Regions from separate parts of the Arthrobacter sp. LFS091 genome, predicted to be linked through region 1. Evidence: riboswitches for the same ligand, from Rfam matches in the RefSeq annotation. Region 1 holds a riboswitch; each other region holds the start of a gene.
What was found. A riboswitch is a leader RNA that binds a small molecule or an ion and turns the genes downstream of it on or off. The one in region 1 is predicted to bind thiamine pyrophosphate.
Positions count from the first base shown of each region.

Region 1 (5,824 bases):
TGCAGTTCCGGCAGGTAGACCTTCCCGCCGGAAGCCAGGAACTCCTGGCTCTTTTCCCTCATGCCGCTGTACATGCCGGCGATTGCGGCCTGCGCTTCAGCTGAACCGTACTCATCGCGGATATCCTGGCTGATCCGCATGGAGCAGAATTTCGGCCCGCACATCGAGCAGAAGTGTGCGGTCTTGGCCGGCTCGGCGGGCAGGGTTTCGTCGTGGAACGCCTCGGCTGTCACAGGATCGAGGGACAGGGCGAACTGGTCGCGCCAGCGGAACTCGAAGCGGGCTTTGGACAGTGCATCGTCGCGCTCGTTCGCGCCAGGGTGCCCCTTGGCGAGGTCAGCGGCGTGGGCGGCGATCTTGTAGGTGATCACACCGGTTTTGACGTCGTCCTTGTTCGGCAGGCCAAGGTGTTCCTTGGGTGTCACATAGCAGAGCATTGCCGTGCCGTAGCGGGCGATTTCGGTCGCGCCAATGGCCGAGGTGATGTGGTCGTAGCCGGGCGCCACATCCGTGACCAAGGGGCCCAGTGTGTAGAACGGGGCACCCTTGCACAGTTCCTGCTGGCGTTCGACGTTTTCACGTACCAAGTGGAAGGGGATGTGCCCCGGGCCTTCAACCATGACCTGGACATCGAACTCCCACGCCCGCTGGGTCAGCTCGGCAAGGGTGTCCAGCTCTGCGAACTGCGCGGCATCATTGGCGTCCGCGATGGAGCCGGGACGCAGCCCGTCGCCGAGCGAAAAGGCGACATCGTACTTGGCGAAGATCTCGCACAGTTCGTCGAAGTGGGTGTAGAGGAAGTTCTCCTGGTGGTGGGCCAGGCACCAGCCGGCCATGATCGAGCCGCCGCGGGAAACGATGCCGGTGACGCGATTGGCAGTCAACGGGACGTAGCGCAGCAGCACCCCGGCATGGACGGTCATGTAGTCCACCCCTTGTTCGCACTGTTCAATCACGGTGTCGCGGAAGATCTCCCACGTGAGCTTATTGGCCTCGCCGTTGACCTTTTCGAGTGCCTGATAAATGGGAACCGTGCCGATTGGAACAGGGGAGTTGCGGATGATCCATTCCCGCGTGGTGTGGATGTCATCGCCGGTGGAGAGGTCCATGACCGTATCGGCACCCCATTGCGCCGCCCACTGCAGTTTGTCGACTTCCTCGGTGATGGAGCTGGTCACCGCGGAGTTGCCAATATTGGCGTTGATCTTGACCAGGAACGCCTTGCCGATAATCATCGGTTCGGATTCCGGGTGATTGATGTTGCTGGGGATGATGGCGCGTCCGGCGGCAACTTCGCTGCGGACCAATTCGACATCGCAGTTCTCGCGCAAGGCCACGAACTGCATCTCCTCCGTCACGATGCCCTTCCGGGCGTAGTGCATCTGTGTGACGGTCTTCTGCTCGACGGCGCGGCGGGGCACCGGTTGTGCGCCCTTCCACTCCGCCGATGCCGCACCGCGCCGGACCGCGGACTTGCCGTCGTCGAGCAGGTTCCTTTCACGGCCCGAGTACGGCTCCGTGTCGCCCCGGCCTTCGATCCAGGGTGCACGGAACGGTTCCAGCCCGACTCTCGGATCACTGCCCGGTCCGGCAGTTCGATAAACCTGCAGGGGCGGGTTGGCTTGGCCATTGGGGGAGGGTTCCAGTGCGATCTCGGTGACAGGAACGCGAATGCCATGTTCGGGATCTTCAAGCCACCCCAGCGAGTGGGATTTCAGCGACTGCGTCACGGTTTCCGGTGCCCCGGTCTTAACGACGGTCGCGTTTTGGGCAGGGCTGTGCTGTGTTTCTGTGGTGCTCAAGGGACTGCTCACTTCCTTCGCCGGCATTACCCGGACAGGTTCAACGGTCGCAGACTGCCTCAGTCCGATCTCAGCCCCTGCAGGGGCCCCCGTGTGGTCGTAGACGAAGCTACCACAGCTGCCTGCGGCCGCACAGTCATATGGCGTTGCAGGCTTGCCAGGCACGTACAGGGCTAGGCTTTTTGCCATGGCCAACATCATCGAATTCAGCGGTACGGTGCTCGTAGCAGCAGGCAGGGAGCGCAGGGGCATGTGGTCCGTTGACGGTCGCCTGACGTTCATCCAGCCGGTGGCGGCACCGGACGTTGTGCTCGACGGCTGGGTCTTGCCCGGCTTTGTCGACGCCCACTGCCACATCGGTTTGGGGCCGGGCGGTGCGGTTGATGAGCAGACCACCCTCGCCCAGGCAAGGGCAGACCTGGCGGCCGGCACACTGTTGATCCGTGATGCCGGATCGCCCAGTGACACGCGCTGGGTCCAAGGGCGCGCGGATTTGCCGCGACTGATCAGGGCTGGCCGGCATATAGCCAGGGACCGGCGGTACCTCCGAGGACTGGGCCATGAAATCGATCCCGAACAGCTCGTGGAGACCGTCCGCAAAGAAGCCCGTGACGGCGATGGCTGGGTGAAACTCGTGGGCGACTGGATCGATCGCGGCATTGGTGACCTGGCCGCGTCCTTCCCGGCCAAGCTGGTCAAGGACGCCATTTCGGCCGCGCACGATGAGGGAGCCAGGGTTACGGCCCACTGCTTCGCAGAAGACACCATTGACGACATGCTGGACGCCAATATCGACTGCATCGAACACGCTACGGGCCTCTTGCCGCGGCACCTTCCGCGGCTTGTGGAGCAGGGCGTTCCGATTGTCCCTACGCTGGTCAACATTGCGACTTTTCCGGAGATTTCCGCCCAGGCCGCGCCCAAGTTCCCCGTCTACGCAGATCACATGGCGAAGCTGTGGGAACGCCGCCACGACCGCGTGCTGGAGGCCTTCGAAGCCGGTGTCACCATCTACACGGGCACCGATGCCGGCAGCGTGATCAAGCACGGCCGGATTGCGGACGAGATGAAGGAACTGCACGACGCCGGCCTGCCGCCTTCCGCTGTCCTGGAGGCCGCAACGTGGGGCGCAAGGGCGTGGCTGGGTGCCGAAGCCATCAGCGAAGGGGCGAGTGCCGACGTCGTTCTCTGCCGTGAAGATCCGCGGGTCGCCCTCAACACCGTGGCCGAACTCCAGCACATCGTTTTACGTGGCGGGATCATCCGTTAGGAATAAATTGAAGCTTCAAGTAATTTAGTACTAGTAGAAGGTGCCGAAAGGGCGGCAGCCTCAAACCCAGGAGCTTCACATGACTACAGCAAACAGCCAGGATCTTCTTCCTGCCGAACTCACCATGGGCACCGTCATGCTCAAGGTAGGCGACATGAAGGTCATGAGCGACTACTACCAGCGCGCCTTGGGCCTGGACATCGTGGCCGAGCAGGATGGCGGACTGTACTTGGGCCGCACGGGAAAGCCTGTTGTCCACCTGGCGCCTGCCTCAGGTCTGCAGATCCCGGGCCGTGGGGAAGCGGGCCTGTTCCACACCGCCATCCTCTTTGAGGACCAGCCATCCCTGGCGGCCACCATTGCCACGGCGGCAGAATACGAGCCGCGCGCCTTTGCCGGAAGCGCCGACCACCTGGTCAGCGAGGCGTTCTATTTCACCGACCCCGAGGGCAACGGTATTGAGCTCTACTATGACAAGCCCCGCGAACTGTGGCAGTGGGACGGCAAGAACGTCGTCATGGACAACGTCGCACTCCCGCCGCAGCGGTTCCTGCAGCAGCACCTGAGTGAGGCTGCCGTGACCGGCCAGCGGGAGGCAGCCGCCGGGATCGGCCACGTGCACCTCCAAGTGGGGGACGTTGAAACTGCGCAAAGGTTCTATGTGGAAACCCTGGGGTTCGAGCGGACGGCGGGCTGGCACGGCCAGGCCTTGTTCGTTTCCGCCGGTGGGTACCACCACCACATGGCCATGAACGTGTGGAACAGTCGCGGTGCCGGACCCCGAAAGGACACGCTGGGGCTTGGGGAAGTCCTGATCGAGGTCCCCACGGCTGATGACGTCGCGATGCTGGCGGACCGGCTGAAGGTGGCGGGCGTCCAGAACCACCACACCGGCGCTGAGCTTCGGTTCGACGACCCATGGCGGAACAAGCTGCGCGTCGCCGTTCGCTGAATCGTCCTGGCAGCCCATGGCTGCACTAAGCTGGGCATTGACGGCGCGGAACCTTTCGGTTCCCGTGCCGCCGCCCCGTCAGCACGAAGGATTGAGAGTACTTTCCATGGGCTTTGCCGAAATATTTGTAGCCACCCACGACGAAGCACTCAAACGGGCAGCCGCACTGGATCGCGGTGCCGAAGCCACGGGCCCCGCCGTCAGGATCGAAGGCATCACCGACTTTGAGGTAGAACAGCTGGGCGACCTCGCCGGACAGGCCGTCCATGCTGCGGGAGCAGACTATGAGCTCGCCCTGGTGGATGTGACGAGTGATGCCCTCCTCGGAGTTCCCGAGGCCATGGTGCGCGCGCTTGCCGAACTGCTCACCTATGAAAGTGAGGGCGATGGCAACGTCCTTGATGATGTTGCTGCGGCCTGGGCCGCCCAGGACGACATGCCCTTTGACGCTACCCAATCGCGCCAGTACGTCCAGCAACTGGCCGCCCTCGCCACGGATGTGGAAAAAGCCGACCGCTCCGGACTCTACGTCTGGTCCGCCTGACAGTTGCCCGGTTTTCGCGGATACGATCCGTCCGGAGTGACCAAGAACACGCCACCCTTTGCGGCCTAAGTCGTAATTGCACCGGGCATCTGGCACAATGGACAGGTACTTGATCGGTGCGGCCCCTCTCTCCGTGCCCGTATCTTGTCCTTCGAACCGTCCAGTATGGCCCGCCCCACGGGTGCAGAACGTCGGGTTCACCTCGTTTCAGAAACAGGAGTGACCACAAAAGTGGCCGTAAAGATTCGCCTTAAGCGCTTCGGTAAGATGCGCGCACCGTACTACCGCATCGTCGTCATGGATGCCCGCGCCAAGCGCGATGGCCGTGCCATTGAAGAAATCGGCAAGTACCACCCCACCGAAGAGCCGTCGTACATCGAGGTCGCTTCCGAGCGCGCCCAGTACTGGCTGTCCGTTGGCGCCCAGCCGACCGAGCAGGTTGCTGCGATCCTCAAGATCACCGGTGACTGGCAGAAGTTCAAGGGCCTGCCGGGCCAGGAAGGCACCCTGAAGACCAAAGCTCCGAAGGAAGCCTTCGTAGCACCGGAGAAGGGTTCCGTCATCATCCCGGAAGCCATCACCAAGAAGGCCAAGAAGGACGAAGCTGCTGAGGCTCCGGCCGAGGCTGAAGCAGAGACCACCGAGGCTGAGTAAGTTGCTGTCCGAAGCGCTCGAGCACTTGGTTCGTGGGATCGTTGACAGTCCTGAGGATGTCAAGGTCAGTGCCAAGAACAACCGCCGCGGGGAATCCCTTGAGGTGCGAGTTCACCAAGAGGACCTCGGACGGGTAATCGGCCGTCAAGGACGCACAGCCCGCGCACTGCGCACAGTTGTTGCGGCTTTGGCTGGTGGCGAGCAGGTCAGGGTCGACGTCGTCGACACCGACCGTCGCCGGTAACGCGCTCAGCACATCTTGTCTTAGGTCCGGCCCCTTCACCGAATATGGTGGAGGGGCCGGATTGCTTTATCCAACATTCATTACCGTGGCTGCCTGGCGGCGCGGGAACAACAAGAATTCAGAGGAACCCATGCAGCTCCAGGTGGCCCGGATCGGCAAACCCCACGGCATCCGCGGCGAGGTCACGGTGCAGGTACTCACCGACGCCCCGTCGGAGCGCTTTGTCGCAGGTACCGAGTTTGTCGTGGAGCCGGCCTCTGCCGGCCCCCTGACCATCCGCAGCGCACGGTGGAACAAGGACATCCTCCTGCTGGGCTTCGAGGAAGTTGCCGATCGCAACGCTGCCGAAGTCATCCGC
Region 1 covers NZ_JBFPFP010000005.1:370,767-376,590, forward strand. The annotation lists gene thiC (phosphomethylpyrimidine synthase ThiC) at 1-1,802, opposite strand, end outside; TPP riboswitch at 1,798-1,905, opposite strand; gene ACNQOP_RS11930 (amidohydrolase family protein) at 1,990-3,072, shown strand; gene ACNQOP_RS11935 (VOC family protein) at 3,152-4,024, shown strand; gene ACNQOP_RS11940 (hypothetical protein) at 4,131-4,568, shown strand; gene rpsP (30S ribosomal protein S16) at 4,800-5,222, shown strand; gene ACNQOP_RS11950 (RNA-binding protein) at 5,224-5,466, shown strand; gene rimM (ribosome maturation factor RimM) at 5,597-5,824, shown strand, end outside.

Region 2 (5,824 bases), 350 kb from region 1:
CGGAGGATGCCAGGGCGTGTTCGCGCCGGGGAATCCGGCCTGCCTGCCTGGCCAAACGGCCGGCAAGGACAGCGTGCTTGAAGGCCTCCCCCATCTGCACCGGGTTCTGTGCACGCGTTACCGCGGTAGCCAGCAGGACGGCATCGCAACCCAGTTCCATGGCCAGCGCGGCATCGGAAGCGGTTCCGATCCCGGCGTCGAGCACCACGGGCACTGATGCCCGTGACACGATCAGCTCAATGTTGTGCGGGTTCAGGATGCCCAGGCCGGTCCCGATCGGTGAGCCCAGCGGCATCACCGCGGTGGCGCCGAGGTTTTCCAGCCGCAGGGCAAGGACCGGATCATCATTGGTGTAAGCGAAGACCTTGAACCCGCGGTTGACCAGCTGCTCCGTGGCATCGACGAGTTCCACGGCATCGGGCAGGAGTGTGTGCTCGTCCGCGATGACTTCCAGCTTCACCCAATTGGTCTCCAGCGCCTCGCGGGCAAGTTCGGCGGTCATCACCGCGTCCTTCGCCGTGAAACAGCCGGCCGTGTTGGGCAACACCCGGATGTTGTGGTCCACCAGGAGCTGGAAGAGAGACCCGGTTTCTGCCGGCGAATAGCGCCGCATGGCCACGGTGGTCAGCTCCGTACCCGAGGCCAGGAGCGCAGCGCCCAAACCGTCCAGGCTCGGGGCACCCCCTGTTCCCATGATCAGCCGCGAACCAAAGTCGACGCCGTCGATCACCAAGGCGTCGGTGCTGGGGGCAGTGCTTGTTGTGGTCATTGTTCAGCCTCCCTGGACTGCGGTAACGAGTTCGAGTTCATCGCCGTCGGCGAGTGCTGTTGCCGCCCACTGGCTGCGCGGCACCACCTCTGAATTGCGCGCGACGGCGACACCCAGCTTGCCGCCGTCGGCCGCCTGTCCCCTGTGGTCCAGTTCGCGGCCGGTGATGGCGGTGACGAGGGTGCTCACAGAGGCGTCATCGGCCACTGCATGGTCGGATCCATTGAGTTTGATGTTCATGCGCTTTCCTTGCTGCGGGCGTGTGCTGGGACGAAGTTCCGTGGATCGGGTGCGCTGGCCGTAAATCGGTCGGGGCGGAAAGGGGCCCACTGTGGATCGGTCGATCCGTTGATCAGTTCGCCGACAATCCTTGCGGCTACCGGTGTCAGCAGGACTCCGTGACGGAAGAACCCGGTGGCAACCACCAAACCCTCAATGTCGCCATTGGTTCCGGCGACGCGGCCAAGCAACGGCGCGTTGTCCGGCGTCCCTGGCCTGCCGCGGGCTGTTGCCTCCAGGAGTTCGAGTTCGGCGACCGCGGGGACCAGGACCTGGGCGTCGCGCAGGAGTTGGTAGACGCCGCCCGCTGAGACGGCATTGGAGGCCGTGGACAGTCCGTCCTCACGCTGGGTCGCTCCGATCACCACGGTGCCGTCGTCGCGGGGGACGATGTAGACGGGAACGCCCCGCACTATCCCCCGGACGGTGGAGGTAACGAGAGGTTGCAGGTTGTCCGGAACCCGAAGCCGGAGGATGTCACCATAGACCGGCCGCAGGGGCAGCGTGAGCCCTTCGGGCACGCCGTCCAAGCCGGCGGCGCCCAGACCGTTTGCGACCACCGTCTCGGTGGCAAAGACCCTGGTGCCTGACTCGAGTTCGACTCCAGAGACCCTGCCTTCATCCCACAGGAGACGATGTGCCAGCGCTTTCACAGCGAATCCGTTGTCCGCCCCCGTAACCCAGCTCGGATCATCGGGAGAGTGATCCGAAAGTTCGGCCAAAAGGCAGGCGGCGAGCTTGCGGGGATCCACCTGGTGGTCGGTGGGGATGTCGAAGGCACAGGAAATTTGGGGACTCAGCAAGGGCTCACGCTCCCTCACCTCCCGGAGGGCCAATGGCTCCACTCCCAAGCCTGCAGCCTTCTGTACCACCCGGAGGTCTGCGAGCGCGCGGCGGTCGGCGGCGTCGGCACCCACGGCGAGGGTCGGCGTCGTGCGGTATCCGGCGGCGTGCGCCCCTCCGGCGAGCGCGCCAACAAAAGCGGGCCACAGCCGGGAGGATTCGACCATGAGTTCCAGGAGTTCTTCTTCCTGGTAGTGCAGTTCACTGACGGGTGCCAGCATCCCGGCCGCTGCGAAAGTTGCGCCGTTAGCGGGCCAAGGGTCGATGAGGGCGACTGAGCGGCCCAGCCTGCGCAGTTGGTGGGCGGTGCCCAACCCGATGATGCCGCCGCCGATAATGGCTACATCTGCATGAATGGCGTCTGCCATGTGTTCCCTTCCCTACGCCGGTATTAGCCGGATCAGGTCAAGCGGTCGGCGCTGAAGCCCTCTCAGCCGGACGGTCACATAGTCGAACGTCGCGGCTCCCGCAGTACGTGCCCAGTGTAGAGGAACTACTCTGGTTCCCATGACCCAGCCTGAATCCCTCGCCTCAGCCCGACTCTATTTGTGCACCGATGCCCGGAAGCGACAGGGCGATTTCGAAGACTTCGTCGATGCCGCCTTCGAGGGTGGGGTGGACATCATCCAGCTCCGGGACAAGTCGATCGAGGCAGCCGAAGAACTGGACTTGCTGGCCATCCTGCGGAGTGTGGCTGAGCGGCACGGCCGACTGTGGGCTGTCAACGATCGGGCCGATATTGCCAGTGTTTCCGGGGCTCCTGTGTTCCACGTGGGCCAGAAGGACCTGCCCCTTCCGGTGGCCCGGACCTTCCTCCCGGCCCCTGCCGCGATTGGACTTTCCACGCACACTCCGGAGCAGGTCAATGCGGCCATTGCCGCTTCTACCGGCGACGGCGGCCTGGACTATTTCTGTGTCGGTCCGGTTTGGGCGACACCCACCAAACCGGGGCGCCAAGCCGTTGGGCCGGACCTGGTCACATATGCCGCAGAAGCGATGAGGCGTGCCACGGAAACGACCGACGGCGCCGTGCAGCTCCCGTGGTTCGCTATTGGCGGCATCGACCTGGGCAACGTGGAACAGGTCCTTTCGGCGGGGGCCAGCAGGATCGTGGTTGTCCGTGCCATCACCGAAGCCGCAGACCCGACGGCGGCTGCCAAGTCGCTGCTGGAAGCCCTGGACTCAATTTAGCGAAAGTCGCTCACCGTGCGGCCTTGACATGGTGTGATCCCCGGAATCCGGGCTACCCTGATTTTCGTGTCACATCATCGGATTGCACCCAACGTCGACGACTCGTCGGACCAGCTCGCAGCGGCCCTCGCCGCACTCCGGACGGAGCTGGAACTCCCAGGCGCCTACCCCACGGGGGCAGTGGAAGAAGCCCGAGAAGCCGTGGCGGACCTGAAGCTGCCTGAACGCGACCTTCGGGACATTCCGTTTGTCACCATCGACCCCGCCACGTCGACGGACCTGGACCAGGCGCTGTTCATAGAGCGCGCCGGTGACGGTTACAAGGTCCTCTATGCGATCGCCGACGTTCCGTCCTTCGTGGCTCCCGGTGGTGCCCTCGACACGGAGACACGCCGGCGCGGCCAGACCTTCTATGCTCCGGATGGACGCATTCCCTTGCACCCGGAAATCATCAGCGAACATGCCGGCAGCCTGCTGGCAGAGCAGGACTGTGGCGCCTTTGTCTGGGATTTCGTCCTCGACGCGCAGGCCGAAGCAGTGACGGTGACAGTAGGCCGCGCCACCGTGCGCAGCCGGGCCAAGCTAAGTTACAAGGGCGTCCAGGAGCAGATCGACGACGGAACGGCACCGCCCGTACTGCAGCTCCTCAAGGAAGTGGGGTTGAAGCGGGTTGAACTCGAACGCCTCCGCGGCGGCGCGAGCCTGAACATGCCCGAACAGGAGATCGTCCGAGCGGCCGACGGCGGCGGGTACAGGATCGTTGCTGCCCCGTCGTTGCCGGTGGAGGACTGGAACGCGCAGATTTCACTCATGACCGGGATGGCGGCAGCTCAGCTGATGCTGGACGGCAAGGTTGGCATACTGCGCACCATGCCCGCACCGGATGAACGCTCCCTGCGGCACTTCAAAAGGCAGACCACGGCCCTTGGTAAACCCTGGGACGGACGGATCAGCTACGGCGAATACCTGCGGACCCTGGACGCATCAGACCCAAAGCAACTCGCCATCCTGCACTCAGCCGGGACGTTGTTCAGGGGTGCCAACTACACACCTTTCGACGGCGAGGTCCCGACTGAAGTCATCCAGGCAGCCATCGGCGCTCCGTACGCGCACACCACAGCACCGTTGCGCCGCCTTATCGACCGTTTCGTCCTGGTGATCTGCGAGGCACTGAGCAACAAGCGGGACATCCCTGCCTGGGCCCGTGAAGCCTTGCCGTCCTTGCCCGAGATCATGGCCTCGTCCGATCAACTCGCTGGCCGCCTCGAGCGCGCCGCCTTGGACACGGTGGAGGCGGCACTGGTTGCCAACCATGTTGGCCAGGAGTTCGATGCGGTGGTCATTTCCGGCTCGAAGCCAAACGGGAACGGGAACGGAAGGGGCAACGGCAACGGGAACGGCGGTCCCTACGGAATCGTCCAAATAGCGGAGCCCGCCGTGACCGCCCGTTGCGACGGCGAACTGGAGTCCGGGACCAAGGTCCGCGTCCGGCTGGTCAAGGCTGACATTGCCAGCCGGGAGATTCTGTTTGAACTGCTGCCATAGCGCCGTTCAATCCCCAATCCGGGCTTTCGGGCTCCCAGAGGATAGACTGGGCGTGTAGTAATGGATGCCCGGTCGTTGATTCAGTTAATTTTTGAACTCAACAAGCCCGCCCCTACGCGATCTTGAGATGTACCAACTGGTCACCAGTGCCAGTACTTAGATAGCCCGCGATCGGCTTCCACTGGACTTGCTTGCGCGCCCGTTGGTGCTCCGGTACGGCTATGCCGCCCCCGTTGAGCATGCGGCGCCAATGCCCAAATGAATAAGGAAACTCCCTGTGAGTGAATTGCATACCCATGAAGTCCTGACGGACCCCACCGGAACAGAAACCCTCGAGCCCGAGGAAACGATCGTCTCGGACGAGAAGCCCCACGAGATCGAAGAGAAGTCGTTTGCAGACTTCAACGTGCGCGCAGACATCGTGGAGTCCTTGGCAGATGCCGGGATCACCCACCCGTTCCCCATCCAGGCCATGACCCTGCCCGTCGCACTGGGCGGCCACGACATCATCGGCCAGGCCAAGACTGGTACAGGCAAAACCCTCGGCTTCGGCGTGCCTGCCCTGCAGCGCGTTGTAGGCCGCGACGACGCCGGCTATGACAAGCTCGCCGTCCCCGGCGCACCGCAGGCACTGGTCATCGTCCCCACCCGCGAACTTGCCGTGCAGGTCGCCAACGATCTCCAGACGGCCTCGCGCAAGCGCAACGCGCGCATCGCCACCATCTACGGCGGCCGGGCCTACGAACCCCAGATCGATGCGCTGCAGAAGGGCGTCGAGATCGTCGTAGGTACCCCTGGCCGACTGATCGACCTCTACAAGCAGAAGCACCTGAGCTTGAAGAACGTCAAGATGGTGATTCTTGACGAGGCCGACGAAATGCTGGACCTTGGCTTCCTTCCCGACGTAGAGACCCTGATCGCCGGCACCCCCGCCGTGCGGCAGACGCTGCTCTTCTCCGCAACCATGCCCGGCCCCGTGATCGCGATGGCACGTCGTTACATGACGCAGCCCACCCACATCCGCGCAGCTGACCCGAACGATGAGGGCCTGACCAAGCGGGACATCCGCCAGCTCATCTACCGTGCCCACAGCATGGATAAGACCGAAGTCGTGGCACGCATCCTCCAGGCCCGCGGACGTGGCCGGACCATCATCTTCACCAAGACCAAGCGCACCGCCGCAAAGGTCGCCGAGGA
Region 2 covers NZ_JBFPFP010000005.1:23,937-29,760, reverse strand. The annotation lists gene ACNQOP_RS10425 (thiazole synthase) at 1-769, opposite strand, end outside; gene thiS (sulfur carrier protein ThiS) at 773-1,009, opposite strand; gene thiO (glycine oxidase ThiO) at 1,006-2,259, opposite strand; TPP riboswitch at 2,252-2,371, opposite strand; gene thiE (thiamine phosphate synthase) at 2,399-3,082, shown strand; gene ACNQOP_RS10405 (RNB domain-containing ribonuclease) at 3,149-4,627, shown strand; gene ACNQOP_RS10400 (DEAD/DEAH box helicase) at 4,905-5,824, shown strand, end outside.
Region 2: it holds a riboswitch for thiamine pyrophosphate, as region 1 does, so the genes downstream of both, thiO (glycine oxidase ThiO) here and thiC (phosphomethylpyrimidine synthase ThiC) in region 1, are expected to answer to the same signal.

Region 3 (5,824 bases), on a different contig from region 1:
ATTACGCTAGTTTGACCTTCAGCTGCAAATGAGGCCGGGTCCGGAGGCTACCACGTGACTCGCGTCACCAGTTGTAACGGACTCTCCCTGCACCGTGCCCATACAGCCTACAGGGTTTGGGCACGATTAACGCGATTTGCCCTGCGACGCGCGGCGAGCCTCGCAAATTACCCGCCCGGACGCCCGACCGGAGAGGTCATGAGAAAACCCGTGGCGCGTCGAAGAAGGCAGTTTCGTAGCGGCAGGACTGGGTGAAGGCTTCCATCATGGCCTCGCGATCCGCCGGCGAGGCCGCAAGGGCCGCCGCGTCCGTGAGCTTGATCGCAGTCCTGGTTGCCTCGGCGAAGTCTTCGTCGGCGTACGTCTTCAACCACTCCGCGTATGCGTGGTCCACAGGGGAACCTGCTTCCACGTAGGCGTGGTGGAGTTTCTGGCCCACTTCCGCGTACAACCAGTAGCAGGGAAGAATCGCCGCCAGCAGCACCGCGTAGCTTCCCGATGCCGAACAGGCCAGCAAATGGTCCACATAGGACTTGGTCACGGGACCCGTTGTTCCGGACACGTCGCGGCTGCTGAGCCAGTTCCTGTGCAATTCCGACTCGACCTCCAGGCACTGCCGGGAGCCCTTGGCCCAGAACAACTGCTCGTCTTCAGTAGGAGCCAGGGCGCTGGCCCGGGCCAGGACCCGGGAGTAGCCGTTGAGGTAGATCGCGTCCTGTGCCAGGTAATAGCCGAACGCGGATTCCGGGAGGCTGCCCTTCTGAAGGCCATCGATGAAGCCAAGCCGATGGATCGCCTCGAGCTCCGCGCGTGCGTGTTCCCACAAAGTCGCGGCGAACTCGCCGGGCCTCAGACCCCGCTGGTGGTGGAAGTGGTGGATCGGCCCGCTTCCTCGTCCTACTTCCAACGCCCCGGAGTGCCTCAAAGCCTCAAGCAACCAAGGCTTCACCTCCCGCAGTGAAGCTTCCCAGTCCCCCGTGCTAACCTGCACCGTGGCCAGGCCGGACGACAACGAACACCCTGTGCCGTGGCTGTTCCGGGTATCGATGCGGGGCCCGTCGACCTCGACCACGTCCTGCCGCAGCAACCCGCTCGTATTCACCAAAGCATCAGGACACGCCGTTCCCGCCAAGTGGCCGCCCTTCACAAGGACCGTGTTCCCGTACTCAGCGGCCAACCGCTTACCCTGGTCCAGCGCCGAAGCCCAGTCCGTCGCCTCCGTTTCACCCAGGAGCACCGCCAGCTCGGGAAGGTTCGGGGTCAGGAGGTCTGCCAGGGGCAAAAGCGAACGCAACGCCTTCTCAGCGGACTCGCGCAGGAGCCTGTCTCCGCTGGTTGCCACCATCACCGGGTCCAGGACCACGACGGCGGGACGCACCTTTTCGAGCCAGCTGCGGACTTCGTCGATGACCTCTGCGTCGCCGAGCATGCCGATTTTGACGGCGTCAATCTCAATGTCGTTGCTGATGGCGTCCAGTTGTTGGCGCAGAAATTCGACGGGGGGCACGTGGACGGCGCTGACGCCCACGGTGTTCTGGGCTGTGAGGGCGGTGATTGCAGCCATGCCGTAACCACCGTGGGCCGCGATGCTCTTCAAGTCCGCCTGGATCCCTGCCCCACCGGAAGGGTCGGAGCCGGCGATACTCAGCACCCGCGGTGTTGGCCTGCCCGAAGCAACCGGGTAGACAGGAGAATATGCTGCAGTCATGTGGACATCCCTTCGCCGGTGCTAACCGGACAGGTTCAACGGGTCTGGATCTCAGCCCGGCCCAACGCCAGGCACCCCGTGTCTGTCCCCCAGCCTAACCGGGAAGCAGCCCGGCCCGGGAACAGCGCTGCGTAGGGGCCCGGATATGACCCATTGACGTCCCCAGGTCTGGCCATGGACGTCCTGGACGCGCAAAAGACCCCGTAGCGACTGCCGGGGCAGTTGCTACGGGGTCCGATAAGCCGTGAGCGGATCAGAGCTCGGAAGCCGGCACGCCGACTCCCAGGATGATGGGCTCGTCTGCGGGTGCCTTTTTGGCTGGTTCCACAGGGGCCTTAGCCTCGTGGGACGAACCTTGTGGCGCCGACGCAGTCACTTCATGGTGTTCAACGCTGGTTTCGTTGGCCGCACCTTGGGCCCTGCTTGCGCTGCGGTTACGGCGACCTCGGCGACTCCCGGACGTCGAAGCGGCTTCCCGATCCTGCTCAGCGGCCCGAGCCGGGGCAGCCACCTTCGGGGCAGCAACAGCTTCGCGGACGGCAGCTGGTTCCGCTTCCGCCTCCGGCGCCGCTCCCAGGTGGGAGAATGCCTCCGCCAGCAGATCCAGGCTCATTGCCGGTTTGGCCGCCTGTGGTTCGTCCTGGTGTTCAACGAACGGCAAAGCGACTTCTTCGCCACCGAAACGCAGGACCGGGGTGGAGCGTGCTTCCCGGACTGCTGCCTCGTGGGCCGTTGATTCTTCGTCGTTGCCATGAGCTACGGGTTCGTCGGCAGCCGTCTGATGAGTTGACCGCGCCAGTTCCTCTGCACGGTGAAGCTCGTCGTCGTGCAGGTGGGCAGCGTGTGCTGCAGCCGCGATGGTAGCCAACGCAGCGCGGGTTGCCTCGGCCTTTGCCTGGCGCGCAGGGTCCTGCGGTTCCGGGTGCGTTGGCGAGGCCGCGTGCGCGGCCGGCGCAGACTGAACCGGAGCGGGGGCTTCGGAAACAGCCTGTCCCCCACCCTTGCCTCGGCGGCGCTTCCGTTCCGTACGGGCCGCCGGCTGCTGCTGCGTCGATTCCGTGTGCGGGCGGTGGTGCTCAGCGGCCACAACGTTCGCACGGCGGTGTTCCACCGGCTCATCGTGTGTCACGACGCCACGGCCGGCGCAGTGCTCGCACTGCTCGCCGAAGACCTCGAGGAGGCCGGTGCCCATGCGCTTACGCGTCATCTGCACCAGGCCCAACGACGTGACTTCAGCGACCTGGTGCTTGGTACGGTCGCGGCCAAGGCACTCAACCATGCGGCGCAGCACAAGATCGCGGTTGGATTCCAGGACCATGTCGATGAAGTCGATGACAATGATGCCGCCGATATCGCGCAGGCGCAGCTGGCGGACTACTTCCTCGGCAGCTTCGAGGTTGTTCTTGGTGACAGTCTCTTCGAGGTTGCCGCCGCTGCCGGTGAACTTTCCGGTGTTGACGTCCACCACGGTCATGGCTTCGGTGCGGTCAATGACCAACGAACCACCCGAGGGCAGGAAGACCTTGCGTTCCAGGGCCTTGTGGATCTGCTCGTCGATGCGCCAGGCAGCGAAGATGTCCTGGTCCTTGGTCCACTTCTCGAGGCGGCCCACCAGGTCAGGGGCAACGTAGGTCACGTAGGCCTCGATGGTGTCCCATGCGTCGTCGCCGGAGACGATCAGCTTGGAGAAGTCTTCGTTGAAGACGTCGCGCACTACCTTGATGGTCAGGTCGGGTTCGCCGTACAGCAATTCCGGTGCAAGGATCTTGGTTGAGGAGGCTTGCCCCTCAATGCCCTCCCACTGAGCGCGCAGGCGGTTGATGTCGTGCGTCAGCTCTTCTTCCGAGGCACCTTCAGCTGCGGTGCGGACAATGACGCCGGCGTTTTCCGGCAAGCGGTCCTTGAGGATGCGCTTGAGGCGGTTGCGTTCGACGTCCGGCAACTTGCGGGAGATACCGGTCATTGAGCCGCCCGGTACGTACACCAGGTAGCGGCCCGGCAGCGAAATTTGGCTGGTCAGTCGGGCACCCTTGTGACCCACCGGGTCCTTGGTGACCTGCACCAGGACAGAATCGCCTGACTTCAGGGCGTTCTCGATCCGGCGCGGCTGGCCTTCGAGGTTGACAGCATCCCAATTGACTTCGCCGGCGTACAGCACGGCGTTACGTCCACGGCCGATGTCCACGAACGCGGCTTCCATGGAAGGCAGTACGTTCTGGACCTTGCCGAGGTACACATTGCCGATCAGCGAGTCCTGTTGTGTCTTGGACACGAAGTGCTCGGCCAGGACGCCGTCCTCAAGGACGCCGATCTGGATTCTGTCGTCGCGCTGGCGGACGATCATTTGGCGGTCTACCGACTCGCGGCGCGCAAGGAACTCGGCTTCGGTGATGACCTGGCGGCGGCGGCCGGTTTCGCGGGACTCCCTGCGGCGCTGCTTCTTGGCCTCAAGCCGCGTGGAGCCCTTGACGCTGGCGACACGGTTGGACGGAGCCGTTTCGGTGATGGGCCTGGGGGCGCGGACACGGGTCACCGTGTTGGGCGGGTCGTCATCCGTGCCACCGGTCAGTTCAAGATCCTGGTCGCCGCGGCGGCGGCGACGGCGACGACGCGACGTCACGCCTTCTTCAAGGGCTTCCGCTGCCTGGGCTTCGTCGTCCTCGGACTCGCTGGGGCCTTCGGTTTCGTTCTCTTCGCGTTCGGTTCCACGCCTGCCGCGGCGGCCACGGCTCCGGCGACGACGGCGGCTGCCGGCGTCATCGAGCTCGTTGTCCGCGCTGGACTCGGCCTCTTCTTCGACTTCCCCGGCCTTCTCTTCCACGGCCGCAACGCGCGGGACGGTGGTGAGGTCCGGAGCCTGGAAAATCATGGACGTGATGGACACCGGCTCAAGGAAAAGGGACGTGGACGCGGCCGGTGTCTCCTCCTCAGCGGGAGCGTCCTCGGCCGCAGGAGCCGGCGCATCAGCAGCAGCCGGTGTTGCGGCGACTGGCTCAGCAGCAGGTTCGACGGGCTGGGAGCCGGGCTCCGGCGTCGTGGTTTCTTCAGCGGCCGGCGCCTCGGCTGCTTCAGCCTTCGGCTTAGCCGTACGACGACGGCGGACCGGCTTTTCGGGGGCGGGCTCGGCGACAGCTTCAGGCTGGCTCTCGACTGCGGCGGCCTCGGGGGCGCCAGCGGCTTCCTCGCCCAAGCCGGGGAGCGGCTCCGCGGGTTCAACCTTCTTGCGGGACCGGGTCCTGCGTACCGGCGGGGCGGCCGCTTCCGGGGTATCGGTCCCCTCGACAGCTGCAGGCACTTCAGGGGTGGGCGACTCAACCGCGGGAGTTTCCTTGGGCGCGGCCTTGCGGCGGGTCCGGGTGGTCTTCTTCGGCACTTCCGCTGTTTCCGCGGAAGCTGCCTCGTCATTAACGGCTACAACCTGGTCTTTATCCATATGTGGCAACACTCCTGCCCCAGCGACGCCGCCACATCCGGCGCCCGGTGGGGCAAATATTGTCAAAACCCGCAGGCGTTGACAGAAGTCGGTAGTTTGCCTTCCGGTTCGCACCATCATTGGGGTGCGGCAGCCCTGGAAGGCCGGTGGCCCTGTCCTGAAACCCGTTGTTCTGCTGCCACAACCAGGTGCCGTCCATTGTCATGGCGGGCCTACCGAGGATCACGGGATCCGGGGCATGCCCAGCTCATACTGGCGGTCTTGGGAACAAGTCACCGGACCGGATTCCGAATGTGGGTCGAAAACCGGCCATGTTCATTCTCTCACACCCCTGCACCTTCGCGGGGTAACCGGCTGTGTCGCCGCACTGCCGCTACAGGCTGGGGGCCTCCCCCAGCCTACGGCGCTACAATCCTCCCAAGAGCCCTTCCCGCCCCGCCGGGCCACATATCGAAAAGGATCAGATCCGCGATGCCGAGCACCGCCAGGGGAAACCTGGCCAAGAACGCCTCCACGCCGGTGGAAGAACAGTCCACCGTGTACGCTGCACTGCCCAAGACCGTGCGGGACAAGCCCTTTGCGTGGCTCCTGCTGATCACCGGCGTCATCGGCTGGCTTGCCTCAGGGGCGTTGGTCCTTGAGAAGCTCGAAGTTCTGAAGGACCCCAACCATGTCACCGTCTG
Region 3 covers NZ_JBFPFP010000001.1:534,239-540,062, forward strand. The annotation lists gene thiD (bifunctional hydroxymethylpyrimidine kinase/phosphomethylpyrimidine kinase) at 197-1,708, opposite strand; TPP riboswitch at 1,699-1,797, opposite strand; gene ACNQOP_RS02500 (Rne/Rng family ribonuclease) at 1,962-5,141, opposite strand; gene ACNQOP_RS02505 (vitamin K epoxide reductase family protein) at 5,613-5,824, shown strand, end outside.
Region 3: it holds a riboswitch for thiamine pyrophosphate, as region 1 does, so the genes downstream of both, thiD (bifunctional hydroxymethylpyrimidine kinase/phosphomethylpyrimidine kinase) here and thiC (phosphomethylpyrimidine synthase ThiC) in region 1, are expected to answer to the same signal.